Regions from separate parts of the Streptomyces sp. NPDC002181 genome, predicted to be linked through region 1. Evidence: riboswitches for the same ligand, from Rfam matches in the RefSeq annotation. Region 1 holds a riboswitch; the other holds the start of a gene.

Region 1 (14,081 bases):
GCGCCGGAACCCGCCGGCCGCGACGGCCGGATAGAGCCGCGCTCCGCGTGCCGCTGCGGCCGCGGTCGTGCGAGCCGTTCCCTGGCGCACCGTATCCCTCCGTTTTCCCGGTCGTTCCTACGTCGGCCAAAGCGCGCGAGCTTAGTGCGGAGGGGCGATCCACGCGACCGGTTTACGCCCGTCCAACGCGGAATGAGCGGCCAATCGGGTAGACAGCATGGGGTACAGACGTGGATATTTCGTACGGCGTTGTCGAGGAGTCCTGGCGATGAGCGACCAGTCACCACCACCGGGCTGGACGCCTCGCGACCCGGACACCCCCGCGGGACGGCCCGCGGGACGACCCGCAGGACCCTCGCCGGCACGGCAGCCGCAGCAGCCGGCCGGTGACCGGCGGGCGCGCCGAGCCGCCAAGAAGGCCGAACGGAAACGTAAGCGGACCGGCTGGCGCCGCCTCGTCCCCACCTGGCGCATGGTCCTGGCCGCCGTCGTGCTGCTCGGCCTGCTGATCGTCGGCGCGTTCGTCGCCGGCTACCTGCTGGTCCACATCCCGCCCGCCAACGCCGCCGCGACCGCCCAGTCCAACCTCTACCTGTACGCCGACGGCTCCCAGCTCGCCCGCGACGGCGAGGTCAACCGCGTCAACGTCCCGCTCTCGCAGATCCCCCGCACCGTCCAGGAGGCCGTACTGGCCGCCGAGGACCGGGACTTCTACTCCGAGCGGGCCGTCGACCCCAAGGCCATGGTCCGCGCCGCCTGGAACACGGCGACCGGCAAGGGCACCCAGTCCGGCTCCACCATCACCCAGCAGTACGTCAAGAACTACTACCTGGGCCAGGAACAGACCATCAAGCGCAAGGTCAAGGAGTTCTTCATCGCGATCAAGCTCGGCCGCGAGAAGTCGAAGGACTACATCCTGGAGGGGTACCTCAACACCAGCTACTTCGGCCGCAACGCCTACGGCATCCAGGCCGCCGCCCAGGCCTACTACGGCAAGGACGTCGACAAACTCACCACCGCCGAGGGCGCGTACCTCGCCACCCTCCTCAACTCCCCCAGCGCCTTCGACGTCGTCGCGCACCCCCAGAGCCGCGAACGCGCCCTCGCCCGCTGGAACTACGTACTCGACGGCATGGTCAAGAAGCAGTGGCTGCCGGCCGCCGAGCGCGCCGCCGTCCGCTTCCCCGAACCCGGCAAGGTCCGCCCGGCCGCCGGACTCTCGGGCCAGCGCGGCTATCTCGTCGAGGCCGTGAAGGACTACATCGTCGACCACAAGATCCTCGACGAGAAGACCCTCGCCGAGGGCGGCTACCGGATCACCACCACCATCGACAAGAGCCGCGAGAACGCGTTCGTCAAGGCCGTCGACGAGAAGATGGTCAGCGAGCTCGACCCGGAGAAGAACAAGGCCGACCGGGTCGTCCGGGCCGGCGGGGTCTCCATCGACCCCGCCACCGGCAAGGTCGTCGCCATGTACGGGGGCATCGACTACACCAAGCAGTACGTCAACAACGCGACCCGGCACGACTACCAGGTGGCCTCCACCTTCAAGCCGTTCGTGTTCGCCTCCGCCGTCGAGAACGACTCCCGTACCCAGGACGGCCGCCTGATCACCCCCAACACCGTCTACAACGGGGACAACAAGCGCCGCGTGGTCGGCACCCGGACCCCGTACGCCCCCGAGAACGAGGGGCAGATCTCGTACGGGAACATCACCGTCAACACCGCCACCGACCTCTCCGTCAACGCCGTCTTCGCGCAGATGGTCGTCGACGTCGGCACCGCCAAGGTCAAGCAGACCGCGATCGACCTCGGCATCCCCGAGGACACCCCGAACTTCGACGCCGGTCCGGCCATGGCGCTGGGCACCATGCAGGCCAGCGTCCTGGACATGACCCAGGCCTACGCGACCCTCGCCGACCACGGGCGCTACACCCCGTACACCCTCGTCGAGAAGATCGAGAAGGGTGACGACGACGTCCAGCTGCCCGACCGCACCCCCAAGCAGGCCGTCAGCCGCGAAGCCGCCGACACCACCACGTCCATGCTGGTCAGCGTCGTCGACAACGGCACCGGTACGGCGGCCCTCGCCGCCGGGCACCCGGCCGCGGGCAAGACGGGCACCGGCGAACTGGACCGCTCCGCCTGGTTCGCGGCGTACACCCCGGACCTGGTCACGGTCGTCTCGATGATGGGCCAGGACCCCGACACGGGGGCCCTGGAATCCCTGTACGGGGCGCTCGGCGAGGCCCGGATCGGGGGCGGCGGGTACCCGGCGCGGATCTGGGCGCAGTACACGAAGTCGGCCCTGGAGAACAGCGACCCCCTCGACTTCGACCTCGACCTCCAGCCGGGCGCGGCCCCGTCCCCGCCCCCGTTCGTCCCCGGCAGCCCGGAGCCGTCGGAGGACGAGAGCACCCCGCAGTCCCCGGCCCCGCCGAGCCGGCCGAACCGCCCGGGCCGGCCGACGCCTCCCACCGGCGGCCAGGACCAGGGCGGCCGCAGCCAAGGCCAGAACCAGGGCCAGAGCCAGGGGCAGAACCAGGGGCAGACCACCGGGGGCCAGACCCCGGAAGGCGACACCACGGGAGGCCAGAGCGACGCGGGCACCTCCGCAGGAACGAGCGCGGGGACGACCGGAGGGACCACGACGGGCTCGACGGCGGGCACCCTGGGCGGCGCGACGGGCGGCCTGCGCAACCGCCCCTCGTCGGAGTACCTGGAGTAGCCGCCGGGGAAGGGCACCCGGGGGATCAGTGACCGGAGGTCGCCTTCAGCCCCACCACGGCGACCAGCAGCAGGCAGATGAAGAAGATCCGGGCGGCGGTGACGGGCTCGCCCAGCACCGCCATGCCGAGCACCGCGGCCCCGGCGGCGCCGATGCCCACCCATACGCCGTACGCGGTACCGATGGGCAGCGTCTTGGCGGCGTACGAGAGCAGCACCATGCTGGCGATGATCCCGGCACCGGTGAACACGCTGGGCCACAGCCGCGTGAAACCCTCCGTGAACTTCATACCGATCGACCAGCCGACTTCGAGCAGACCGGCGACGAGAAGCAGAACCCAGGCCATGACGGCACCTCCGGAACGAGAGCGAACGGGGTGCGTCGTCTTGTCGTCCAGCCACGGCTACCCGGTACGGCGCGTCTCGTCGGGGTTCTCCACCACCGTAGCAAAGCCCATGCGAAAGGGCCGGTGACACCGGTCACCGGCCCCTCGAAGCCCCGCTTACAGATAGAGCCCGGTGGAGTCCTCGGACCCCTCCAGCCGCTCCGCGGCCACGGCGTGCAGGTCCCGCTCGCGCATCAGCACGTACGTGGCACCCCGCACCTCGACCTCGGCCCGGTCCTCGGGGTCGTACAGCACCCGGTCGCCCGGCTCCACGCTGCGCACGTTCTGCCCGACCGCGACCACCTCGGCCCAGGCCAGCCGCTTGCCCACGGCAGCGGTCGCCGGGATCAGGATGCCGCCGCCCGAGCGCCGCTCGCCCTCCGGCGAGTCGGACTTCACGAGCACACGGTCGTGCAGCATGCGGATGGGCAGCTTGTCGTGGGTGGTGGTGTTGGTGTCGTCGCTCACGCCACGAACCTACCCGCCCGCGCCCCGCCCGTACGCCGCAGGGTCATCAGCGCTTGCGCCGCGCCGAGACCACGAGCAGGCCGATCACACCCGCCGCGAGCAGGGCGACGGGCGCGATCCGCTCGTAGCGCGGGGCGCCGTCCTCGTGGCGCAGGCCGTCGCGCACGTCCGTCAGGAGCCGGTTCACGGCGACGACGGCACGGCCGGCCGTGTGGTCCACCGTCGAGACGACCCTGGCCTTCGCGTCCCCGATGATCGTCTGCGGGTGCACGCGCACGCCGATCTCGTCGAGCGTCTCGGCGAGCTGTTCGCGGCGGCGGACGATGTCCGCCTCGATCTGTGCGGGGGTCCTGGCTTCGGGCACCGCGCTGCCTCCGTCGTCGTCGGGTCGGTCGGATAGGGGGCGTAGCCCACCATGAACAGTCTGTCAGCTTAGTCTCGGACCGTACCGATCCCCTCCCGAGGAGACTGTTGACATGAGCGAGCGACTCCAGCCGGGCGACACCGCCCCCGCCTTCACCCTGCCCGACGCGGACGGCAACGAGGTCTCGCTCGCCGACCACATCGGCCGCAAGGTGATCGTGTACTTCTACCCCGCGGCGCTGACCCCGGGCTGCACGAAGCAGGCCTGCGATTTCACGGACAACCTGTCGGTGCTGGCCGGGGCCGGCTACGACGTGATCGGCGTGTCCCCGGACAAGCCGGAGAAGCTGGCGAAGTTCCGCGAGAAGGAGCACCTGAAGGTCACCCTGGTCGGCGACCCGGAGAAGCAGGTCCTGGAGGCGTACGGCGCGTACGGCGAGAAGAAGCTGTACGGCAAGACGGTGACCGGCGTCATCCGCTCGACGGTGATCGTGGACGAGGAGGGCAAGGTCGAACGCGCCCTCTACAACGTGAAGGCCACGGGCCACGTGGCCAAGATCATCAAGGACCTCGGCATCTGACGGACCCCCCGGCTCCCCGGCAGCGGCCCGCACCCACCCGGCGCGGGCCGCTCCGCTTATCGGACGAAACGCCCCGTAACCGTCCGCCGACCACCCCGTTACTCCGTACGAGAGCCGCACACGCGGCCGGGAGGAGCGGGGACGGATGGCGACGAGCCGGTACACAGCGGAACGCCTGACGGAGGCGGCGCGTACGTCGCGGACGCTGAGCGAGGCGGTGGAGAAGCTGGGGGCGGACCCCCGGGGCGGATCCCGCGATCATGTGCGCATCCGCATGCGGAAGCTGGGGATCGACACCTCTCACTTCGAGCGGGAGGGGGTGAAATGGACCCGGGAGGTGCTTGAGGAAGCCGTGGCCGGTTCCTGCAACATGTACGCGGTGCTCCACCGGCTGGGCTTGGAACCAGTAGGTGGTCACCACGCTCACATCAGCCGCAAGGTGAAGGCCTTCGCGATCGACACCTCGCACTTCACCGGCCCGACACGGACCGAACGAATGCGGGACAACAGGCGCCGCCGCGCAGCCGAGGAGATCCTGCGCGAGGACTGCTCGCCACACGCCACAAGGACACCCAATTCCCGCCTGCGGCGCGCCCTTCTGGAGACGGGGGCCGACGAATGCTGCGCCTCCTGCGGCATCAAGGCGGCCTGGCTGGGCGAGCCGCTCCCCTTGGAGGTCGACCACATCGACGGCAACTGGCGGAACAACCGGCGGGAGAACCTGCGGTTCCTCTGCCCCAACTGCCACTCCACCACAAGCACATACCGCGGCCGGGGCAAGGTGCGCCGATGACCGCCGGCAACCGCTACACGAGGGACACCCTGGCCGAGGCGGCCCGGCTCTGCTCCGACATCGAGGAGGTCATCGCCCATCTGGGCACCCGGCCGTACCCGCGGCTCTCCTCCTATCTCCTGAAGCGGTTCGCCGACCACGGCATCGATGTCTCCCACTTCCCTGCCATTGGCCGCCCGCCCCGGCCGGCCACGGGGGAACTCCGGCGTGCGGTGGACGCCTCGCGCTCACTCGCCGAGACCCTCCGGCACCTGGGCCGGCCGGACAACCACCATCAGCGCACCCGCCTGCGTACGTGGATCGCCGACGAAGGCATCAGCACCACTCACTTCCTCGGGCAGGCACACCAGCGCGGCAAGCCATCACCCACCGCCAAGGCACCGGACGACGTACTCGTCCGGCATGACAGGCCGCGGAGGACCGGCACCAAGACGCTGCGCCGAGCGCTGCACGAGATCGGCGTACCGAAGTGCTGCGACCGGTGCGGCACGCCTCCCGAGTGGCAGGGGCGCCCCATGACCTTGGAGATCGACCACATCAACGGCGACTGGAGTGACGACCGCCGGGAGAACCTCAGGCTGCTGTGCCCCAACTGCCATGCGATCACCAGCACATGGTGCCGAGGAGGCAACCGCCGGTCGAGTTCCTGATCTTGCGCATTTCCGTACAGCCGCCTGCCGCTATCATGGCAGGCGGCTAGCGGCGGTGGCGCAACGGCGACGCAGCAGACTTAGGATCTGTGGCCCGTGAAACGGCTTGAGGGTTCGAATCCCTTCCGCCGCACAGCAACGGCCTGTGAATCGCAAGATCGATTCACAGGCCGTTCTCGTACGCGCCCTCAGCCGACCAGGGCGCGGATGAAGGGGACCAGGGCTCGGAAGGCCTGGCCACGGTGGGAGATGGCGTTCTTTTCCGCCGCGGTGAGTTCCGCGCAGGTGCGGGTGTCGCCCTCGACCTGGAGGATCGGGTCGTAGCCGAAGCCGCCCGTGCCCGCCGGGGCGTGGCGCAGGGTGCCCCGGAGGCGGCCCTCCACGACGCGTTCGGTGCCGTCCGGGAGGGCGAGGGCCGCCGCGCACGCGAAGTGTGCGCCTCGGTGCTCGTCGGCGATGTCCCCGAGCTGGGCCAGCAGCAGGTCGAGGTTGGCCCGGTCGTCGCCGTGCTTGCCCGCCCACCGCGCCGAGAAGATGCCGGGCGCGCCGTTCAGGACGTCCACGCAGAGGCCGGAGTCGTCGGCGATCGCCGGCAGGCCGGTGGCCTGCGCCAGGGCGTGCGCCTTGAGGAGGGCGTTCTCGGCGAAGGAGATGCCGGTCTCCTTGACGTCCGGGATTTGCGGGTACGCGTCCGCGCCGACCAGCTCGTACGGCAGGCCGGCGTCGGACAGGATGGCGTGGAGCTCGGCGACTTTGCCCGCGTTGCGGGTGGCGAGGATCAGGCGGCTGGTCATGCGGCCCATTATCCGGCCCCGTCCGGGCGGCCCGTGGCTCAGCCCGGGGTGCAGACCTTCGAGAGTTCCTTCGCGGCGTCGGCGACCGGCTGGATGTCGGGGGTGGTGTTGCCGTTCTCGATGGCGGTGCGGACGTTCTTGACCGCCGTGGTCATGGAGGAGACGGCCTTGCTCAGGTCGGCGTTGTCCGTCTGGTCGCCGACCTTCTTGAGGTTCGCCTCGATCTGGTTCAGCGCGTTCTGGGCGTCCTGCGGGCTGTTGCCGGCCTGGGAGACCGCCTGCTGGAGGTCGTTGGCCCCGTCGGTGATGGCCACGGCCGTGTTCGCGCAGTCCATCGCCGTCGAGATCGCGTCACAGGACGTCAGCGCCGGGACGGCGAGAGCCGCTGCGAGCACGACCGCCGCTATGCGGTGCTTCGGGTTCATGTTCGGATCTCCCAGTGATCGACACGGATGTACGGATACGAGGACGGGCGCACGGGTTTGACACCGTGCGCCCGTACCCAGGGGGACGCATCTGCGGCCCCTGCGGTTCTGTCCGTCGTCTAGAGCTGGAGCGCGCCCAGCTGGATGGCCTCCAGGTCGGCGCAGCCGCCGGCGGCCAGGTCCAGGAGGGCGTTGAGCTCCTTGCGGTCGAACGGCTCGCCCTCGGCGGTGCCCTGGACCTCGACGAAGCGGCCGTCGCCGGTGCAGACGACGTTCATGTCGGTCTCGGCGCGCACGTCCTCCTCGTAGCAGAGGTCGAGCAGCGGGACCCCGTCCACGATGCCGACGCTGACGGCGGCGACGGTGCCGGTGAGCGGCTTGCGGCCGGCCTTGATCAGCTTCTTCTGCTGGCCCCAGGCGACGGCGTCGGCGAGGGCCACGTAGGCGCCGGTGATGGCGGCGGTGCGGGTGCCGCCGTCGGCCTGGAGGACGTCACAGTCCAGGACGATGGTGTTCTCGCCCAGCGCCTTGTAGTCGATGACGGCGCGCAGGGAGCGGCCGATGAGGCGGGAGATCTCGTGGGTGCGGCCGCCGATCTTGCCGCGTACGGATTCGCGGTCGCCGCGGGTGTTAGTGGAGCGGGGCAGCATCGAGTACTCGGAGGTGACCCAGCCTTCGCCGCTGCCCTTGCGCCAGCGCGGGACGCCTTCGGTGAAGGAGGCGGTGCAGAAGACCTTGGTGTCACCGAAGGAGATGAGGACGGAGCCCTCGGCGTGCTTGCTCCATCCGCGTTCGATGGTGACCGGGCGGAGCTGTTCGGGCGTGCGGCCGTCGATGCGAGACATGCGTCCGAGCCTAGTCGGTGGCCGGGTGGGCGGGAGCCGGGTACGCGAAGACCCCGTCCGGGTGGGTCCGGTACGGGGTCTGGCGGAGGTCGAGCGGGAGGTCAGCTCACATCATGTCTTCGATGTCGGCGGCGATCGGGTCGGCGTCGGTGCCGATGACGACCTGGACCGCGGTGCCCATCTTGACGACGCCGTGGGCGCCGGCGGCCTTCAGGGCGGCCTCGTCGACGAGGTCGGGGTTGATGACCTCGGTGCGCAGGCGGGTGATGCAGCCCTCGACCTCTTCGATGTTCTCGATGCCGCCGAGCCCGGCGACGATCTTCTCAGCCTTGGTGGCCATGTTTTCTCCCTGAGTTCTACGAAGAACGACCTGCGCGGTCCGCTTCGTCACGGTAACGCACGGTTGGCCCATCTACGCGAGCGCATGACCGGGGTCTGCCGAATCATGACGATCAGCAGCAGCCTGCCCCGTAACTGGTCTACACCAGTGTGCCGCACGTGCTGCCCCTGCCAAAACGGGCCGTTCAGGGAGGACGCAGATGAGCGCGAGCAGCGCTGCGGCTACACCGCAGCCGAAGTGGTGGAACGGCCTGTTCCAGGGGTTGCAGAAGATGGGCCGGAGCCTCCAGCTGCCGATCGCGGTACTACCTGCGGCCGGCATCCTCAACCGACTGGGCCAGCCCGACGTCTTCGGCAAGGACGGCCTGGACTGGACCAACGTCGCCAAGGTGATGGGGGCCGCCGGCGGCGCGCTGCTCAACGCCGACCTGGGCCTGCCCCTCCTCTTCTGCATCGGCGTCGCGATCGGCATGGCGAAGAAGGCGGACGGTTCGACGGCCCTGGCGGCGGTGGTCGGCTTCCTCGTCTACCACAGCGTCCTGCGCGTCTTCCCCGAGCCCTGCCCGGCGGGGACGAGGGACATCCAGGGCGGCTGCCTGGCCCCGGACTTCACCTTCGCCGAGTACACCTTCCAGAATCCGGGCGTCTTCGGCGGCATCGTGATGGGCCTGCTGTCCGCCTGGTTCTGGCAGCGCTACCACCGGGTGAAGCTGGTGGACTGGCTCGGCTTCTTCAACGGCCGCCGCCTCGTCCCGATCATCATGACGTTCATCGCGATCGGCTTCGCCGTGCTCTGCCTGCTGATCTGGCCGCCGATCGGCAGCGGGCTGGAGAGCTTCTCCGACTGGATGGTGGACCTGGGCTCGGGGGGCGCCGGGGTCTTCGGCGTCGCGAACCGGGCGCTGCTGGTGATCGGCCTGCACCAGTTCCTGAACGTGCCGGTGTGGTTCCAGTTCGGCAGCTACACCACGCCGGACGGGAGGACCGTGCACGGCGACATCCCGATGTTCCTGAACGGCGACCCGAACGCCGGCATGTTCCTCTCCGGCTTCTTCCCGATCATGATGTTCGCCCTTCCTGCGGCGGCTCTGGCGATCACGCACTGCGCGAAGCCCCAGCGGCGCAAGGAGGTGGGCGGCCTCATGCTGTCGGTCGCCCTGACGTCTTTCGTCACCGGCATCACGGAGCCGCTGGAGTACTCGTTCCTCTTCGTGGCGCCGGCGCTGTACGCGGTCCACGCGGTGCTGACGGGTGTGTCGATGGCGGTGACGTGGGCGTTCGGCGTGCACGACGGCTTCAGCTTCTCGGCCGGCCTGATCGACTACGTCATCAACTGGGGCCTGGCGACCAAGCCGTGGCTGATCATCCCGATCGGGCTGGGCTTCGCGGTCGTCTACTACGCGGTCTTCCGCTTCGCGATCACGAAGTTCAACATCCCGACCCCGGGCCGGGAGTCGGACGAGGAGATCGCCGCGATGGAGGCGGAGAACACGAAGGCATAACGCCCCCGCGCCGCGCGAGGCCCCCGGATCCACGGATCCGGGGGCCTTCCGCATGTGTGGCGCAGACCACAGGAAATCGAAGGTTCCTTATCTATCCCCGACCATGCTACAACTGGTCTACACCACCCATTGGTGTAGACCACGCAAGCCCGGTCCGGAGCTCGCGTACCCCCATTTTGAGACGCCGCCATCCCCCGTTTGCACTCGCTGGGCGGCGCCTTGCCTTCTGGAGGAACCTCATGTCCACAGCCACCGCTGCGGAAAAGAAGAAGGGCGCGGGCGTGATGGCCGTCATGCAGCGCATCGGCCGGAGCCTCATGCTCCCCGTTGCGGTGCTCCCGGCCGCCGCGCTGCTGGTCCGCCTCGGCGACAAGGACATGCTCGGCGACCCCTCGCTGCCGGCGTTCCTGACCAAGATAGCCGGATACATGTCCGCCGGCGGTGGCGCGATCCTCGCCAACATGGCGCTGCTGTTCGCCGTCGGCATCGCGATCGGCTTCGCCAAGAAGTCGGACGGTTCGACCGCGCTCGCGGCCGTGACCGGCTACCTGGTCTTCGCCAAGGTCCTCGCGACCTTCACCGACCCGAGCCTGCCGCAGGTCGAGGTGGTCGTCGACCACAAGGTCGCCCTCGTGGACGCCCCGGTCGACGCCAAGGTGCTCGGCGGTGTCGTCATGGGCATCGTGGTCGCCCTGCTCTACCAGAAGTTCTACCGGACCAAGCTGCCCGAGTGGGCGGGCTTCTTCGGTGGCCGCCGCCTGGTCCCGATCCTCTCGGCCTTCGCCGGTCTCCTGATCGGCATCCTCTTCGGCCTGATCTGGCCGGTCCTCGGCACGGGTCTGCACAGCTTCGGTGAGTGGCTCGTCGGCTCCGGCGCCGTCGGCGCGGGCATCTTCGGTGTCGCCAACCGTGCGCTGATCCCGGTCGGCATGCACCACCTGCTGAACTCCTTCCCGTGGTTCCAGGCGGGCGAGTACCAGGGCAAGAGCGGCGACATCTCCCGCTTCCTCGCCGGTGACCCGAGCGCCGGACAGTTCATGACCGGCTTCTTCCCGATCATGATGTTCGCCCTCCCGGCGGCCTGCCTCGCGATCGTCCACTGTGCCCGCCCCGAGCGCCGCAAGGTCGTCGGCGGCATGATGTTCTCCCTCGCGCTGACCTCCTTCGTCACCGGTGTGACCGAGCCGATCGAGTTCACGTTCATGTTCATCGCCCCGGTCCTGTACGCGATCCACGCGGTGCTGACCGGTGTCTCCATGGCCCTGACGTGGGGTCTGGGCATGAAGGACGGCTTCGGCTTCTCCGCCGGCGCCATCGACTACCTGCTGAACCTCGGCAAGGCCACCAACCCGCTGGGGCTGGCGGTCGTGGGCCTGTGCTTCGCGGTGGTCTACTACGTGGTCTTCCGCTTCGCGATCACGAAGTTCAACCTCCCGACGCCGGGCCGCGAGTCCGACGAGGAGCTCGCCGAGCTGCTCAAGGCCGAGGCCAAGTAAGCACGGCGCGGTCTGCGGCGAAGCCCCCGTTCTCCCTTCCGGGAGGGCGGGGGCTTCGCCGTGCGTACGAGCGCGGGGACGCGCTCAGACCTCGTAGACCGCGCCCGCGTACGCCAGGTCCACCGGGCCGTCGTAGACCGCGCGGGCGTCGGCCAGGTTCTGGCGGGCGTCCGTCCACGGCGGGATGTGGGTGAGGACGAGCCGTCCGACCCGGCCGCCGTGCGCGAACTCCCCGGCCTCCCGCCCGTTGAGGTGGAGGCCCGGGACGTCCTCCTTGCCGTGCGTGAAGGAGGCCTCGCACAGGAACAGGTCCGTGCCCTCGGCCAGCATCCCCAGCTCGGGGCAGACCCCGGTGTCGCCGGAGTACGTGAGGGAGCGGCCGCCGTGCTCGACGCGGATGCCGTAGGCCTCGACGGGGTGGCTGACCCGCTCGGTGCGGACCGTGAACGGGCCGATCTCGAAGCTGCCGGACTTCAGGGTCCGGAAGTCGAACACCTCGCTCATCGAGCGCTCGTCGGGGACGTCCTCGTACGCGGTCGTCAGGCGCTTCTCGGTGCCTTCGGGCCCGTAGACGGGGATGGTGCCGCAGCGGCCGCCCTCGTGGCGGTAGAAGCGGGCGACGAAGTACGCGCACATGTCGATGCAGTGGTCCGCGTGCAGATGGCTCAGGAAGATCGCGTCGAGGTCGTAGAGACCGATGTGGCGCTGCAGCTCGCCCAGGGCGCCGTTGCCCATGTCGAGGAGCAGCCGGAAGCCGTCGGCCTCGACGAGGTAGCTCGAACAGGCCGATTCCGCGGACGGGAACGACCCCGAGCAGCCGACGACGGTGAGCTTCATGGAGCGAGAACCTCCGGGGACGGTCCGTGGACGGAATGCGGGCCGTGCGTGGGTCGAGCGTAAGGCGCGAAACGTCAGGTCGCTCCTCCGCGGCAGGCCGTTGTGGGGGGAATCACCTGTGCTGTCACCCGGGGGAGCGACGGTGGGCACGGGCGTGCCGGTGCGCTGCCGGTGCATTGCCGTGCCGGGGGGTGGGGGCGCGGCTACCTTCGGAATATGGACACGTCCTGGTGGCCCGCGGCGGCCGCGGTGGTGGCCGTGGTGCTGGTGGTGCTGATCGCGGGGCGGCGGCCGGGGCGCGCCCGGCGGGCCGCGCCGCCGCACGGGCCGGGCTCGGCTCCGCAGCCGCGGGCCGGTGAGCTGTGGTCCCTCGCGGACGGTCGGCTGTGCCTGGTGCTGGCGGTGGCCTCCGTACGGGCCCACCGGGCGCGGGTCGCGTGGATCACCGGGAAGTACGACGACCGGCGGGCCGGGGTGATCCCGCTGCCGCCGGGAACGGTGGGGGCGCAGGGCCGGGCGGCCTTCCTGGAGGCGGACCGGCCGGCCGAGGTGTCGGTGTGGGAGTTCGCCGGCCGACAGGGGGTGCTGGATCCTGCGGTGTGGGACGAGGTCAGGGGACTCGGAGGTGGCGCGTGATCCGGTTGCGGCGTGTGTACGAGGCCCCGGAGCCGGGGGCGGACGGCGTACGGGTCCTCGTGGACCGGCTGTGGCCGCGGGGCCTGGCGAAGGCGGACGCGGCGGTGGACGAGTGGCCGAAGGCGGTGACCCCGTCCGGGGAACTGCGGAAGTGGTTCCACGCGGGCGGATCGCCGCAGGAGTTCCGGCGGCGGTACGAGGCGGAGCTGGCGGAGCCGGCCGCCGCCGCGGAGCTGGACCGGCTGCGCGGCCTGGCCGCGGCCGGGCCGCTCACGCTGCTGACCGCGGTCAAGGATCCGGCGTCGAGCCACGCCGCCGTGCTCGCGGAGCTGCTGGCCGAGTGAGCCGCCGGCTCCCGGGGGGGCCGGGCCGGGTCGTCCGGGGGGCGGGGCCGGGTCGTCCCGGCGGGGCGGGGCCGGGTCGTCCGGGCGGCCGCGCGCCGCCTTCTCCCCGCCCCGCCCTGCCGCCGGCCGCCTACGCCCAGAGCTGGCCCTGGAGGGTTTCGATGGCCTCTTCCGTCGTCTTCGCCGTGTAGACGCCCGTCGAGAGGTACTTCCAGCCGCCGTCGGCCACGACGAAGACGATGTCCGCGCTCTCGCCCGCCGCGACCGCCTTGCGGCCCACGCCGATCGCCGCGTGCAGGGCCGCGCCGGTGGAGACTCCCGCGAAGATGCCCTCCTGCTGGAGGAGTTCACGGGTGCGCGTCACCGCGTCCGCCGAGCCCACCGAGAAGCGGGTCGTCAGGACCGAGGCGTCGTAGAGCTCCGGGACGAAGCCCTCGTCGAGGTTGCGCAGGCCGTAGACCAGGTCGTCGTACCGCGGCTCCGCCGCGACGATCCGTACGCCCGGCACGTGCTCGCGCAGGTAGCGGCCGACGCCCATCAGGGTGCCGGTCGTGCCCAGGCCCGCCACGAAGTGGGTGATCGACGGGAGGTCGCGCAGGATCTCGGGGCCGGTCGTCGCGTAGTGGGCGCCGGCGTTGTCCGGGTTCCCGTACTGGTAGAGCATCACCCAGTCGGGGTGCTCGGCCGCCAGCTCCTTGGCCACGCGGACCGCGGTGTTCGACCCGCCCGCAGCCGGCGAAGAGATGATCTCGGCTCCCCACATGGCCAGCAGGTCGCGCCGCTCCTGAGAGGTGTTCTCCGGCATGACGCACACGATCCGGTAGCCCTTGAGCTTGGCCGCCATCGCCAGCGAGATGCCGGTGTTGCCGGACGTGGGCTCCAGGATCGTGCAGCC
Region 2 (14,081 bases), on a different contig from region 1:
GCGAGGAGGACTGGCTCTTCCCCACCTACCGGGACACCGTCGCCATGGTGGCGCGCGGCGTGGACCCGGTCGAGGCGCTGACCCTGCTGCGCGGCGACTGGCACTGCGGCTTCGACCCGACGGCGGTGCGCGTGGCGCCGCCGTGCACGCCGCTCGCCACCCAGCTGCCGCACGCGGCCGGGATGGCGGACGCCCTGCGCCGCAAAGGCGAGGGCGGGGTGGTGATGGCATTCGTCGGCGACGGCGGAACGAGCGAGGGCGACTTCCACGAGGCGCTGAACTTCGCCGCCGTGTTCCGGGCCCCCGTCGTCTTCCTCGTCCAGAACAACCGGTACGCGATCTCCGTGCCGCTCGACCGGCAGACCGCCGCGCCGGCCCTGGCGTACAAGGGAGTCGGCTACGGCGTGCCGTCCGAGCAGGTGGACGGCAACGACCTCGTCGCGGTCCTGGCGGTCCTCGACGCGGCCGTCGAGCACGCCCGCTCCGGGCGGGGGCCCTACCTCGTGGAGGCGCACACCTACCGGATGGACGGGCACACCAACGCCGACGATCCGCTTCGCTACCGCGACGACGACGAGGTCCGACGGTGGGAGGCGGCGGACCCGGTACGGCGCCTGGAGACGTATCTGCGCGGCCGGGGCGTCCTGACGGAGGACGACATCGAGACCGTACGGACCGAGGCCGAGGAACGGGCCGCCGAGCTGCGCACCCGCATGGGGGACGAGACCCCGCCGGACCTGCTCGGGCTCTTCGAGCACGTCTACGCCGAACCCACGCCCCAGCTGCGGGAGCAGCGCGACCAGCTGGCGGCCGAGCTGAAGGACACCGAGAGCTGACATGAGCAAGGCCACGATGGCGGGGGCCCTCAACAGGGCCCTGCGCGACGCGCTGCGCGAGGACGAGCGCGTGCTGGTGTTCGGGGAGGACGTCGGCCGGCTGGGCGGTGTCTTCCGCGTCACCGACGGACTGACGCAGACGTTCGGAGAGGAGCGCTGCTTCGACACGCCGCTGGCGGAGTCCGGGATAGTGGGATTCGCGGTCGGCCTGGCCATGGGCGGGTTCCGGCCGGTGGTGGAGATGCAGTTCGACGCCTTCGCGTATCCGGCGTTCGAACAGATCGCCTCGCACGTGGCGAAGACGCGCAACCGCACCCGGGGCCGCGTGACGCTGCCGATGGTGCTGCGCATCCCGTACGGCGGAGGGATCGGCGGCGTCGAGCACCACAGCGACTCCAGCGAGGCGTACTACGTCCATACACCGGGCCTGAAGGTCGTCGCCCCGGCGACCGCCGAGGACGCGTACTGGCTGCTGCGGGACGCCGTACGGGACCCGGACCCGGTCGTGTTCCTGGAGCCCAAGAAGCTGTACTGGTCCAAGGAGGAGGTCGACTTGGAGCGGCGGGAAGCGCCGCCGTCGGGCAGGGCGGTGGTCCGGCGCCAGGGCCGCGATGCCACCCTGGTCGCGTACGGCCCCTCGGTCCCGGTCGCGCTCGACGCGGCGCGGGAGGCGGCCCGCGAGGGCCTCGACCTGGAGGTCGTGGACCTGCGCACGCTCGTGCCGTTCGACGACGAGACGGTGACGGCCTCGGTGCGGCGCACCGGACGCTGCGTGGTCGTCCACGAGTCGCAGGGCTTCGCGGGCGTCGGCGCCGAAATCGCCGCGCGCGTGCAGGAACGCTGCTTCCACTCGCTGGCCGCGCCGGTGCTGCGCGTCGCGGGGTTCGACATCCCCTACCCGCCGCCGAAGCTGGAGCACGCCTACCTGCCCGGGGTGGACCGCATCCTGGACGCCGTCCACCGGCTCCAGTACGACGACGAGCCGGACACCCGGCACCTCGGGACGCGGGGGGCCGCGTGAGCACGGGAGCCGAACGGCGGGTCTTCGCACTGCCCGACCTCGGAGAGGGGCTCACCGAGGCCGAGATCGTCGGCTGGCGGGTCGTCGTGGGAGCCGCCGTCGAGGTGGACGAGGTGGTGGTCGAGGTCGAGACGGTCAAAGCGCTCGTCGAGGTGCCGGTCCCGTACGCCGGCACGGTGGTGGAACTGCACGCCGAAGTGGGCGCGGTGGTCGCGGTCGGCGCACCGCTCGTCTCCGTCTCCGTTTCCGTTCCGGCCTCCGTCGCCGGGACGCGCGAGAACGACGGTGGCGCGGGGAACGAAGGCGGAGCCGGGAACGAAGGTGCGCGCGAGAACGGCGGTGCGCCGTCCGCGGCCGGGAGCGGGCACGTACTGGTCGGGTACGGTACGGCTCACGCCGCCGCGTCCGGCCGGCGCCGTCGACGCTCGGGGAACACTTCCGCGCCGTCGCAGCCGTCCGGGACGGCCGGGCAGCGCGGGCCCGGCGAACCTCAGCAGGGCGGCGCCGGCCGGTCGGGGCCACCGTTGGTGATCTCCCCGCTGGTCCGTTCCCTCGCGCGCCGTCACGGCGTCGATCTCGCCCGGGTCCGGCCCAGCGGGCCGCACGGAGTCGTCGTACGCCGCGACGTCGAACAGGCCGTGGCAGCGCCGGTGCCGGAGCCTCGTCCGGAGCCGCGTCCGGAGCCGGAGGGCGTGGAGCGCATTCCGCTGCGGGGCCGGCTGCGGGCCGCGGCCGAGAAGCTGTCCCGCGGGCTCGAAGCCCCGTGCGCCACCACCTGGGTGGACGTGGACGCGACCGGGCTGATCGAAGCCCGGGACGCCCTCCGTGCCGCCGAGCCGGGCGCGAACATCGGCCTGTTGGCGCTCCTCGCGCGGATCTGCGTCACGGGTCTGCGCAGGTTCCCCGAGCTGAACGCCTCGATGGAGAGCGAGCGGGGCGAGATCGTCCGCTTCACCGCGGTGCACCTCGGCATCGCGGCCCGGTCCCCGCACGGTCTCGTCGTACCCGTGGTCCACGACGCGCACCGCAGGTCGACGTCCGAACTGGCGGCGGCCCTGGCCGATCTGACGGGCCAAGTGCGCTCGGGCGGCCTGCGTCCCGCCTCACTGGTCGGCGGGACGTTCACGCTGAACAACTACGGCGTCTTCGGCGTGGACGGCTCCACACCCCTGCTGCATCACCCCGAGGCGGCGATGCTCGGGGTGGGCCGGATCACCGACAAGCCCTGGGTGGTGGACGGACAGCTCGCGGTCCGCAAGGTGACCCAGCTGTCCCTCACCTTCGACCACCGCGTCTGCGACGGCGGTGCCGCAGGCGGCTTCCTGCGGTACGTCGCGGACCGGGTGGAGCGCCCCGCGACACTGCTGGCCGACCTGTGACCGGGGGCCGCCCGACCGAGTACAGCGATACGAGGAACCGACGATGAACACCGCCCCGCACACCTCCGTGGATTCCGGAGTGGATCCCGCCTTGGATCCCGCCGTGAGGTCCGTCTTCCCGCTCGTGCGCACCGCGCACCCCGTGTCCGAGACCGAGCGCGCCGCCATCCTGGCCGCACCGGCCTTCGGCCGGTACTTCACCGACCACATGGCCTCGGCCACGTGGACGCCCGAGGCCGGCTGGCACGACCGGGGCGTGGGTGCCCTGAAGCCGTTCTCCCTGCACCCGGGCGCGGCCGTGCTGCACTACGCACAGGAGATCTTCGAGGGGCTCAAGGCGTACCGGCACGCGGACGGCAGCGTCTGGCTCTTCCGGCCCGAGGCCAACGCCCGCCGCTTCGCACGCTCGGCGCTGCGCATGGGTCTTCCACCGCTGCCCGAGGAGGACTTCCTCGCGAGCGTGGAGGGTTTGGTACGCGCGGACGAGGCGTGGGTGCCGGTGGCGACGGGCGAGGAGAGCCTCTACCTCAGGCCGTTCATGTTCGCCTCCGAGGTCTTCCTCGGGATGCGGCCGTCCCACAGCGTTCGGTACTGCGCCATCGCGTCGCCCGCGCAGCCGTTCTTCGGCCCGGTCGTGGGCGGCCTGACCCTGTGGGTGAGCACCTCGTACACCCGGGCGGCCAGGGGCGGGACGGGCGCCGCGAAGTGCGGCGGCAACTACGGCGCGAGTCTCGCCGCCCAGGCCGATGCCCAGCGGCACGGCTGCGATCAGGTCCTCTACCTGGACGGCGCGGGCGAGGAGGGCTGCATCGAGGAGTCCGGGGCCATGAACCTCTTCCTGGTCACCTCCGCCGGCGAGCTGATCACGCCCGCCGCGCTCGGCACCATCCTGGAGGGTGTCACCCGTGACACGGTCCTGGCCCTGGCTTCCGAGTTCGGCCTCAAGGCCGTCGAACGACCCGTCGCCTTCGCGGAGTTCAGGGAGGGCATCGCGGACGGGACCGTGACCGAGGTGTTCGCGGCGGGCACGGCGGCCGTACTGACCCCGGTCAGCGGCATCAAGGGCGAGGGGTACGAGCTGACGGTGGGCGACGGCACCCCGGGCGCGCACACGTCCGCGCTGCGCGCGAGGGTCCTCGACATCCAGTACGGCCGTGCCGAGGACCCGTACGGCTGGATGCGCCGGGTGGTGTGAGGCCGCACTGACGGACGGCGGAGGCCACGGGCCGGAGCGGGCGGCGCACGTCCGCCTCGGTACGCTGGCCCTCGCAGCCCCGTCATCCGTCGTCGAACACGATCCGGCAAGCAGTGCCTCCGCGCCACACCGAGGGGAACCCCGTGACCGCACCCGCCGTCCGCACCTGGCCACAGCTCCTCGCCGCGCTCCTGCGCCGCGAGGACCTGACCGCGGACGACACCCGATGGGCCATGGGCGAGGTCATGAACGACGCCCACGAGGCCGCCGCGTTCGCGGGCTTCCTCGTCGCGTTGCGCGCCAAGGGCGAGACGGCGGCGGAGATCTCCGGCCTGCTCGACGCGCTCATGGACCGGGTCGTTCCCCTGCCCGTCGACGGGCGGGACGTCGTCGACATCGTCGGCACCGGGGGCGACGGCGCGCACACCGTGAACATCTCCACCATGGCGGCGATCGTCACCGCCGCGGCCGGGGTGAGGGTGGTGAAGCACGGGGGACGCTCCGTCTCCAGCAAGAGCGGCTCCGCCGACGTGCTGGAAGCCCTCGGCATTCCGCTGTACCTCGGCGCCGGGCAGGTCGCCCGGTGCGTCGGCGAGCTGGGCATCGGCTTCACCTTCGCCCCCGCCTTCCACCAGGGCCTCAAGCACGCCGCGCCGGTCCGGCGCGTCCTGGGTGTGCCCACCGCGATCAACTACCTCGCTCCGCTGACCAACCCCGCCCGTCCCGGAGCCGCCCTGGTCGGCTGCTCCAACCTCCAGCTCGCCCCCGTACTGGCCTCCGTGCTGGCCGGGCGCGGCACCAGGGCCCTGGTGGTGCGCGGCCTCGACGGTCTCGACGAGATCACCACCGCGGCCCCCACCGAGGTGTGGGCGACCGGCGAGAACGGCAGCGTCGGCAGGACCACCATCGACACCCTCCGCTTCGGCCTGGCCCGCCCGATGCCGGATGCGCTGCGCGGCGGCGACGCCGCCTACAACGCGGCAGCCGTGCACACCGTGCTCGGCGGCGCGCCCGGCGCGGCCCGCGACGCGGTCCTCGCGAACGCCGCGGGCGCCCTGGCCACGCACGGCGCCGACCTCAAGGGTGGCGTCGCGGCCTCGTTCGAGGACGCCTTCGCCGACGGCCTGGACCGGGCCCGCGCCGCGGTGGACGGCGGCGCCGCCGCCGGCCTGCTCCGCCGCTGGGTGAAGCTCGCCTCTTCGCTGGGCGATCCCGCCTGACCTGCGAGGCACGGGATGCCCAGCGCGGCACGGGCGCAAACCTCAGAACTGGTAACACTCCGTGTTTAGTTACCGGAGATCCGGTAACAAGCAGTAGTGAAAGCCAGTCAATACCCGGCGAAAGGCAGGAACATGAACCTCGTTGCCGTGCTCATCCTCGTCGTGGCCCTCGTGCTCGTCGGTCTGCTGATCGCGGCCCCCAGCGCCACCGTCCGGCACAACCCCTTCCCGGGCCGCCGGGCGCGGGCCGCCCACCGCCGCTCGGGCGCTGCCCGTTCGACCCGCGTACCCGGTCAGCGCGATGTCCGGCACCACGCGCGCTGACCCCGGACGCCGTACCTGCTGCGGCCCTCGCGGCCGCCCGCGTCCGACCACACCCGCACGCCCCTCCGTCAGACCGGCGGTGGGGGCGGGGGCGGGCCCTGTGCGAGGATCCGCGCTGCGGCGAACTCCTCGCGGGAGGCCTGCTCCGCCAGGTCCAGGTAGCCGTACGCGTCCTCGCCCACGGGTATCCGCAGGGGTGTCGGGCCCTGGGCCGCGACGATGTCGAGAACCCGTTCGGCGAAGTCCTCGGGGCGTCCCGTCTCGGGATTCTCCGCGAGACCGCGGGCACCGTCGAGCATCTCGCGGTTGGTCACGTCGTAGACCGGGATCCGGCGCCGCGCCTCCGTCATGGACGTGCCGTAGCGCGTGGCGAACATGCCCGGCTCCACCACCGTGACGCGGATGTTGTGCGGGGCGGCCTCGATGGCAAGCGCCTGGCTCATGCCCTCCAGGGCGTGCTTGCCGGCGACGTAGGCACCCAGGCCCGGGAAGGCGATGCGGCCGACCACGGAGGAGATGTTGACGACGTGGCCGTGGCCCTGGGCCCGCATCAGCGGCAGGACGAGCCGCGTGAGCCGCCACGGGCCCACGACCAAGGTCTCCAGCTGGTCGCGCAGTTCGGCGTCCGACACTTCCTCGACCGCACCGAACAGTCCGATGCCCGCGTTGTTGACGAGGATGTCGATGCCGCCGAGACGGTCGGTGGCTCTGCGGACGGCCTCCTCGCAGGAAGCGGCGTCCCGCAGTTCGAGGGGGACCGGGAGGATGCGGCCGGGCCAGGCGTCGGCGAGGGCCTCCAGGTCGGCGGTCTTGCGGGCGGTGACGGCCAGTTCGTCCCCGGCCCGGGCCGCGGCCGAGGCCAGAGCGTGTCCGAGGCCGGAGGAGCATCCCGTGAGCAGCCAGCGTCGTCCCATCGTTACCCCCGTGACGAGCGAGTGTGCGGACCGTGGTGGTGACCGTCATGGTCAGGGGGCGACGCCCCGCGGTCATCCCCTCCCGCGGGGGCGTGCGGAGGCGCGCGGGCGCACGGACGGGCGCGCACGGCGCCGCCGCCGCAGGCCGCGCCGTGCCGCCGACGGATCCCGGCGGGGTCGCGGCAGGGTCGCGCCGGGACCGCGGCGGCCCGACGGTCGACCGGTCAGACGGCTTCGGTAGCGAAGAGCTCCAGGTGGGCGCAGTGCGGGCAGCGGTACGCCTCGATGCGCCGCCGGGGCCTGCCCAGCCGTTTGGCCCCGCCGAACAGGCCGCGTTCCAGCGGCCCGGCGATCCACCGCGCGTACCCCCGGGCGCCCTCCCCCGCGTCCTCGACGAAACCCGGCTCCAGGCCGCCGCCACCGCAGTACGTACATCGCATCGCGTCCACGGGGCGAGTGTACGAAGCGGCCCGGCCGTGCCGCAGCGGGCGGCCGGACCGGCAAGGGGTGAGGAAGTTCACCGCGGGGGACGCCCCGGGCGACGGACGGCATTGCTAGATTGTCCGGCGGCCGGTCCAAGGCCCCGGACGAGATGCGCCGTACCCGGTTACGCACGACGACGCGAGAGGTGCCGCACGCGCGGCGCCGCCCCGCTGTCCGCGCCCGGGCAGCGTCCTCGTCGAGCAAGATGGGCCCAACGCCATGACCGTGCCACTCACCCGCACCCTGTACCGGACCACCGCGCACGCCGCCGGGGGACGCACCGGATCCGTCTCCACGGACGACGGACGCCTGGACGTCCGCCTCGCCCCGCCGCGCAAGAAGGTCCCCGGCACGACCAATCCCGAGCAGCTGTTCGCGGCCGGATTCGCCGCCTGCTTCACCTCCGCGCTCGCCGAGGTCGCCGCCGAGTTCGGGGCGGACGCCTCCGCCGCACGCGTGGCCTGCGAGGTGCGGCTCGGCACCACGGACACGCCCGCCGGCTACGGCCTCGCGGTGGCGCTGACCGTCAGCCTGCCCGGGTGGCGGGCGGCGGACCTCCAGCCCCTGCTGCACCGGGCGGACGCGGTCTGCCCGTACGCGCAGGCCGTACGGGGCAACGTACCGCTGACCCTGGTGGCCGTGGAGGAGCACGCAGCCGATGACCACGCCTGAGCCCGGGCCGGGCCGGGCCTCCGGACGCCTGCCGGATCTGCCGGATCTGCCGGATCTGCCGGATCTGCCGGATCTGCCTAAGGGCCCCGGGGTCCCGGTGCCCGGGCACGGCGCGTGGCTGCGGCGCGGCATCAGCCGCGACGGCGGACCCCTCGTCGAGGACCGCGAGGTGGTGTGGCTGCAGGCCGGGGCGTACTACGCCGACAGCCGGGGCTTCGCCGGTACGACGTCCTTCGACGGCACCCGGGTCCACTTCCACCACCTCACCGGCGAGCCCGGCGAGGACGCGGGCACGTTCCGGTGGGACGGCGCGAACCTCGTCGAGCGGGGCACCAACCCCGACGGCGGCACCTTCCTGGAGATCTGGACCCCGCTGCCCACCGACGAGGGGCCCTGCGGTTCCTGGTCCGGTCCGGACCACCACGTGGTGCGCGTCGGCCGCCACGTGGTGCACGTCGATGCGCGTGCCGGATCGTACTGGCGGCTGTAGCCCGCCGGTCCGCGCGGCGCGGGCGGGCGCCGATCCAGGGGCCGCATGACCGGTCAGGCCCGGGGCACCCGTGCGACGCTCGATCCGGCCTGGTCGCCCGCGTCGCCGGCGTCACCCGCGGGCATCTGCGCCGCCTCGACGTGTGCCAGTGCGTAGCGCAGGGGGCCCGCGCCTCGCTCCGGCCTCGCTGTGCCGGTGGGTGGCCAGGGCCTCGTCACGCAGCGCGCCTGCGCCAGTCCGGCACCCGGCGGCCACCGGTGGCCGGCGACGAAGCCCACCTACGACGGCAAGGGCCACTACTGGATGGGCGTACGGGCGTACTGTCGGCGGAAAATCCGCGTGCGCCCCTCCCTCACGTTGCGAAACACTGTGCGAATGAGCAGCGCAGCCGCACAGACAGCACGGGAACGGGCCCTTCGTCATGTCGCGGGACTGGCGTCGGGCCCTCCCGTGGACCCGGCGCTGCGGGTGACCCTCAACTTCCACCCGGACCGTCTGCTGCACGGCAAGCCGATCCTGGAGGCCCTGGCCGAGGACGGCGTCTACCGCTCGCAGTTCGTCACGGGGACCAGCAACGGAGGGCTGACCGCGCATCCCGGTGGCGACCGGTGGCGCTGGGAGAGCCGGATCTTCGACGGGGCGTACGACGAGGGCGGCGCTCATGAGCGGCCCGTCTACGGGGCGTTGAACTTCCGCCGCAAGCCGGCCGGCGGGGCGCCGCGGTTCGGCTCCGCCCACTTCCGGCTGACTGCCGAGACACTGGCGCGGACCACCTTCTGCTATCCGGACAGCTTTCTGGAGCCCTCGGATTTCGGCGTCGCGGCCCGCATGGGGCTCCTGGAGCTCGCCCTCGCCGATGAGCAGGACGAGCTCGACGACTACATCGAGGCCCAGGTACACGGGCCGGTCCGGCCGCACGCCCACGTGGAGGCGCTGGTACTGGACCCCTGCTACCGGGGCACGGCGGTCGAGGCAGCCGCTCTGCGTCTCGGCTGCCCGGTGGAATGGCACCCCGGCTTCCGGCTCGGGGTCGAAGAGCTCCGGCGTCACCCCGGCTACCGGGGCCGGGAGTACGTCGACTTGGGCACGGAGCTGGCGGTCGACGGGGTACTCGACCCCCGGATCGTCGGAGATGCCGCACGTACCGACCGCCATGACGCCCAGGCGGTCAAGAAGGTGTGGCACTACCTGGCGCGCTTCGGCGCGTCCTGGAACGCGGCACCCGGCTCCGCGACCGGCACGCCTCCGCGCCACGGGGAGCATTCGCGCGGCCTCCGGTCTGGATGAGGGCCGCCGAGCCCGTGCCGAAGCGCCGGCCGGCGGCTGGTGCGCCACAGGGCCCCGGAGCCCGTTGTCAGTAGGGTGTGCCAGAGTCTGCGCATGCTGGAGATCGTGGTGAAGACGGAGAACGGGGAGCGGCACGTCATGCTTCCCGCCGAGGAGCTGGCCGGGCTGGTCGAGCGGATCGGTGGTGCCGGCGACCGGTTCCTGGTGGTCCAACGGATACCCGACCTGCCTGACGTCTTCGCCCAGGTCTGGCACGAGGCCGGTGGTGACTACACGCTGGAGTACCGCGACGGTTCCGCCGACCGGCACTTCCGGACGCCCGCCGAGGATCCCCGGACCGTGGTCGCGGCACTCACCGGGTGGGCTCGCCGGGAGGCCGGATGGAACGGCCGTCTGGCCTGGTCGCCTGTGGACATGGGCCCCGCCCCTCAAGTGCCGCCCCTCGACCTCGACGAAGAGGAGCGCGCGACGCTGGAGGAGCGCGTCCGCGAAGTGCTCGTCGGTGGGTTCGCCTCCCGCGCCGAACTGGCCGAGGTGGCCGAGGAGTACCTGGTCACCCGGGACCGCCGGCCCGTCTCGCACGCGCAGGCACGGGCGCTGGCCGACCGGTTGTGGCTGGAGCGGGTCGCGGAGCAGGCCGCATGGCAGGGCGAGACCGACCCGGAACGACTTGCCCGCGCGTTCACCGCCCTCCAGGCCGCCGGGATCACCGCCCGTGAGAACTTCACCTGTTGTCGTGGCTGCGGCGATTCCGAGATCGGCGGCGAAGCCGGTCCCGGCGCCCGCGGCTTCGTCTACTTCCACACCCAGTGCACGGACTCCGCAGCAGCCGGCCACGGACTGACGCTGCTCTACGGCGGCTTCGACGGTTCGTCGCAGACCACTGAGTCCATCGGCCACGAGGTCATGGCCGCCGTGGCGGCGGCGGGCCTGCAGGCTGAATGGGACGGCGACCCCGGCCGGGCCATCACCGTCACTCCCCTCACCTGGCGGCGCCGTCTGATCGGCTAGGCCGTCGGCTGACGCGCAGCGGGGGCGGATCGAGCCGTTTGGCCCTCGCCTCGCAGGTGCCGCGAGCAGGCAGCGGCCTGGTTCGCCGCCTCGTCGAGTTCAGGTGGCATCGCGGTCAGGTCCGTCAGCCATTCGACGGGAACCTCTGTGTGATCCGGACCCCACCGCCACAGGGTTCTCCCCTGTGTGCCGGGGGAGCCGACCGATGCGAAGGACGGTATCCGCCCACCTGGCTGGACCAGAACGACGGCCTCGCCGTCCTCGGGTACGGTGCCGCCCATGACCATGCCCTCCTCGTGCAGGAACAGGTAGGCAAGGCGCAGCTCGTCGCCCGGCACCCGGAACTGGCCGATGAACACGAGGGGCTCGCCCGAACGCGGATGCACCGGCCAGGCCGGTCCGTCCAGCCAGACCGGCTGCCCACCGAACTTCGACACCGGTTCCGTGACCGGTTCGCGCGCGGTCAGGAGGGACATCCGCAGCCGCGGCAGGAAGGCCGCATCGTAGGGGCCCGCGGCCCGGCCCGTCGGTTCGGAGATCACGCCGCCGACGCTACGTCACCCCACCGACGGCACCCAGGGCGGGTGGTCTCCTTTGATCACGCCTGACCTGCAAGATCCGAACGAGGCGGCCTGGTCGCGGTGTCAGTCTGCTCCCGTATTCTTCCGGCCACCGCACACCGACGCGAAGGATCCAGAGAATTGTCCGGCCTGTCTGCTTTCCCGCTGCCCTTCCACTCATCCCGGTCCATAGCGTTCGCGACACCCCGGACGTTGCGGGAGCTCCAGATGATGCAGTGCAGCTCGCACATTCGGGCGAAGCCGGGGTGGTTCGACAAGATGAACGACGCCGACGTCGTCGCCAGGTGGACGCGGGAAGCGGTCGCCCAGGGCCTCACCGAAGCGCAGGTGCGCTACGTGCTTGCCGAACTCGCGCACTACGCGGCGCTGCGGGACGAACGGACCGGTGTCGAGGTGTCCGCCGTCGACGGGGTGTGGCAGTCTGACACGCTGGTCGACGATGGGCTCAGGTCCCGGCTGCGCGAGGCGGTCCGTGTTCTGGAACAGGTCCCCGAAGCGGAGCGGGACTGGCACCCCGGTTCCGGCGGCCAGGTACTGGATCTGGTTCATCCCTCGCTGTTCTGCCTGGTGAGAGAGGTGAGCGGCGCGCCCGAGCGTGCTTGGCACAATCCGACGGACCGCTATTCGAGGTACGAGTTCTCGGAGAGGTTCCAGTGGCTGCCCACGGACGTCGACGTCAGCGACGACGGTGACGTCGCCTTCCGTTCGTACGTCAACAACGTCCACCCCGAGCTTCACCGCGAACTGGCGGCCGTCCTGCCGGACCTGTTCGCGCGCATGCGTCCGCTGCTGGAGAACGTGCTCACCGATCTGCGCCATCCGCGGCCCCCGCGCATCGAGGCCGACCCCTACGGGTGGTACGACTCGGAACCGGAGTACCCGGAGAAGTCCTCCTACGGCGATGACGAGGCCTACGCGGAAGCCCGCCGCGCGTGGGAAGCAGCCCAGGACGACTGGTGGGAGAACCGCCGCCCGGTCATCCCGGACGCCCCGGCCTTCACCCCGCCCGAGCTGCCCGACCCGTCCGGACGGGTCGACCTGCGCGGCCGCCGCCTCCAGGTCATCGCCAAGCTCGCCACCCTTCATCTCACCCCGGACAAGCCGGAGTACCCCGGCGGTTCCTGGCACGTCGAGGGGATGCTGAACGAGCGGATCGTCTCGACGGGCATCTACTACTGGGACAGCGAGAACATCACGGAAAGCCGGCTGGGTTTCCGGGCGGCACTCGACGACCCGAACTACGAACAGAACGACGACAACGGTCTGCGCGAGGTCTACGGCCTGGAGGACGAGGACGCGCTGAACCAGGTACTGGGGTCCACATCGACCCCGGCCGGCCGCTGTCTGGCGTTCCCGAACGTCCTGCAGCACCGCGTCAGCCCGTTCCGCCTCGCGGACGCCACCCGCCCGGGGCACCGCAAGATCCTGGCGTTCTTCCTCGTCGACCCGTCGGAAAGAATCGTCTCGACGTCCGACGTACCGCCGCAGCAGCCCTGGTCCGACACCTCGACCATGACGCTCGAACAGGCGAAGGAGCACCGCGAAGAACTCATGCGGGAACGCAAGTTCTTCGTCGACGAACACAACGAGCAGCTCTACGAACGGGAATTCTCCCTCTGCGAGCACTGATGTCGCGACCGGCCGACCCGTCGGCCGGATGGAGGTGGCGGACCCGGTCCGGCGTCGCCGCGGCCGGCGCTCCTCAGGTGTTCCGGCCGGGGACCACCAGCCCGCTCTCGTACGCCGTCACCACCGCCTGGGCCCGGCTCTCCAGGCCCAGCTTCGTCATCGTCCGGCTCAGGTGGCTCTTGACCGTGCCCTCGGTGATGAACAGCCGCCAGGCGATCTCGGCGTTGGCCAGGCCCTGTCCGACCAGCTCCAGCACCTCGATCTCCCGGCCCGTCAGCGCGTCCAGTCCCGCCGCCCCGGCCCTGGCGGCGTCGCAGGCGCCCTCGCCGCCCGCGCGGGTGGCGAAGGCCTCCACGAGGCGCCGGGTCACCGTCGGTGCGAAGAGGGCGTCGCCGCTGCCGACGGCGGTGATGGCGGCCAGTAACCGCTGGGGGCCCGAGTCCTTCAGCAGGAAGCCGGAGGCCCCTGCCTTCAGCGCCCCGTACACGTACTCGTCCAGGTCGAACGTGGTCAGGATCAGCACGCGGGGTGCCGGGGGCGGGGTCTGCGCGAGGATCCGCTCCGTGGCGGCGATCCCGTCCATGCGCGGCATCCGGATGTCCATCAAGATCACGTCGGGGCGGGTACGGGCGGCGAGCTCGACCGCCTCGGCGCCGTCCGTGGCCTCACCGACGACCTCGAAGCCCTCCGCCACCTCCAGCAGGCCCACGAGCCCGGCCCGGATGAGGAACTGGTCGTCGGCCACGAGCACCCTCAAGGCTCCGGTTCCCGTCATCCCGGGCGACCGTCCCCGCGCGGCGGTGCGGTCCGGGCGGAGGTCGGCAGCGTGAGGCACACGGCATAGCCCCCTTCGCTGCACGGGCCGGTGCTGATCGTTCCTCCGTAGAGCTTGGCCCGCTCCCGCATGCCGATCAACCCGTTCCCGCTCCCCTGTGCCAACTTGGCCGGAAGGGGGCGGCCGCCCGCGCCGTCGTCGGTCACGGTGACCGACAGGTGCGTGGGCCGGTAGTCGAGGGACACCGTCACGCGGGCGCCCGGG

Evidence for each region. Region 1 has a riboswitch for guanidine ahead of ACFYXV_RS12955 (multidrug efflux SMR transporter). Riboswitches for the same ligand answer to the same signal wherever they lie in the genome.
Region 2: linked by a shared signal. The riboswitch ahead of ACFYXV_RS31615 (Ohr family peroxiredoxin) and the one ahead of ACFYXV_RS12955 (multidrug efflux SMR transporter) in region 1 are both predicted to bind guanidine.

The regions. Positions count from the first base shown of each region.
Region 1 covers NZ_JBIASC010000004.1:104,825-118,905, reverse strand. The annotation lists gene ACFYXV_RS12965 (ABC transporter permease) at 1-90, opposite strand, end outside; gene ACFYXV_RS12960 (transglycosylase domain-containing protein) at 269-2,728, shown strand; gene ACFYXV_RS12955 (multidrug efflux SMR transporter) at 2,754-3,074, opposite strand; guanidine-III (ykkC-III) riboswitch at 3,104-3,185, opposite strand; gene ACFYXV_RS12950 (co-chaperone GroES) at 3,231-3,533, opposite strand; gene ACFYXV_RS12945 (DUF3618 domain-containing protein) at 3,628-3,945, opposite strand; gene bcp (thioredoxin-dependent thiol peroxidase) at 4,058-4,525, shown strand; gene ACFYXV_RS12935 (HNH endonuclease signature motif containing protein) at 4,671-5,318, shown strand; gene ACFYXV_RS12930 (HNH endonuclease) at 5,315-5,968, shown strand; tRNA gene ACFYXV_RS12925 (tRNA-Leu) at 6,018-6,101, shown strand; gene rdgB (RdgB/HAM1 family non-canonical purine NTP pyrophosphatase) at 6,157-6,762, opposite strand; gene ACFYXV_RS12915 (hypothetical protein) at 6,801-7,187, opposite strand; gene rph (ribonuclease PH) at 7,307-8,032, opposite strand; gene ACFYXV_RS12905 (glucose PTS transporter subunit EIIB) at 8,139-8,444, opposite strand; gene ACFYXV_RS12900 (PTS transporter subunit EIIC) at 8,572-9,873, shown strand; gene ACFYXV_RS12895 (PTS transporter subunit EIIC) at 10,113-11,369, shown strand; gene ACFYXV_RS12890 (MBL fold metallo-hydrolase) at 11,454-12,206, opposite strand; gene ACFYXV_RS12885 (hypothetical protein) at 12,423-12,842, shown strand; gene ACFYXV_RS12880 (DUF488 domain-containing protein) at 12,839-13,186, shown strand; gene ACFYXV_RS12875 (PLP-dependent cysteine synthase family protein) at 13,317-14,081, opposite strand, start outside.
Region 2 covers NZ_JBIASC010000018.1:27,458-41,538, forward strand. The annotation lists gene pdhA (pyruvate dehydrogenase (acetyl-transferring) E1 component subunit alpha) at 1-836, shown strand, start outside; gene ACFYXV_RS31580 (alpha-ketoacid dehydrogenase subunit beta) at 838-1,857, shown strand; gene ACFYXV_RS31585 (dihydrolipoamide acetyltransferase family protein) at 1,854-3,236, shown strand; gene ACFYXV_RS31590 (branched-chain amino acid aminotransferase) at 3,340-4,431, shown strand; gene trpD (anthranilate phosphoribosyltransferase) at 4,575-5,651, shown strand; gene ACFYXV_RS31600 (hypothetical protein) at 5,784-5,975, shown strand; gene ACFYXV_RS31605 (SDR family oxidoreductase) at 6,044-6,889, opposite strand; gene ACFYXV_RS31610 (hypothetical protein) at 7,114-7,329, opposite strand; guanidine-III (ykkC-III) riboswitch at 7,453-7,515, shown strand; gene ACFYXV_RS31615 (Ohr family peroxiredoxin) at 7,592-8,044, shown strand; gene ACFYXV_RS31620 (hypothetical protein) at 8,031-8,534, shown strand; gene ACFYXV_RS31625 (DUF3626 domain-containing protein) at 8,910-9,821, shown strand; gene ACFYXV_RS31630 (DUF6891 domain-containing protein) at 9,915-10,832, shown strand; gene ACFYXV_RS31635 (hypothetical protein) at 10,829-11,374, opposite strand; gene ACFYXV_RS31640 (DUF4246 domain-containing protein) at 11,534-13,042, shown strand; gene ACFYXV_RS31645 (response regulator) at 13,116-13,817, opposite strand; gene ACFYXV_RS31650 (sensor histidine kinase) at 13,814-14,081, opposite strand, start outside.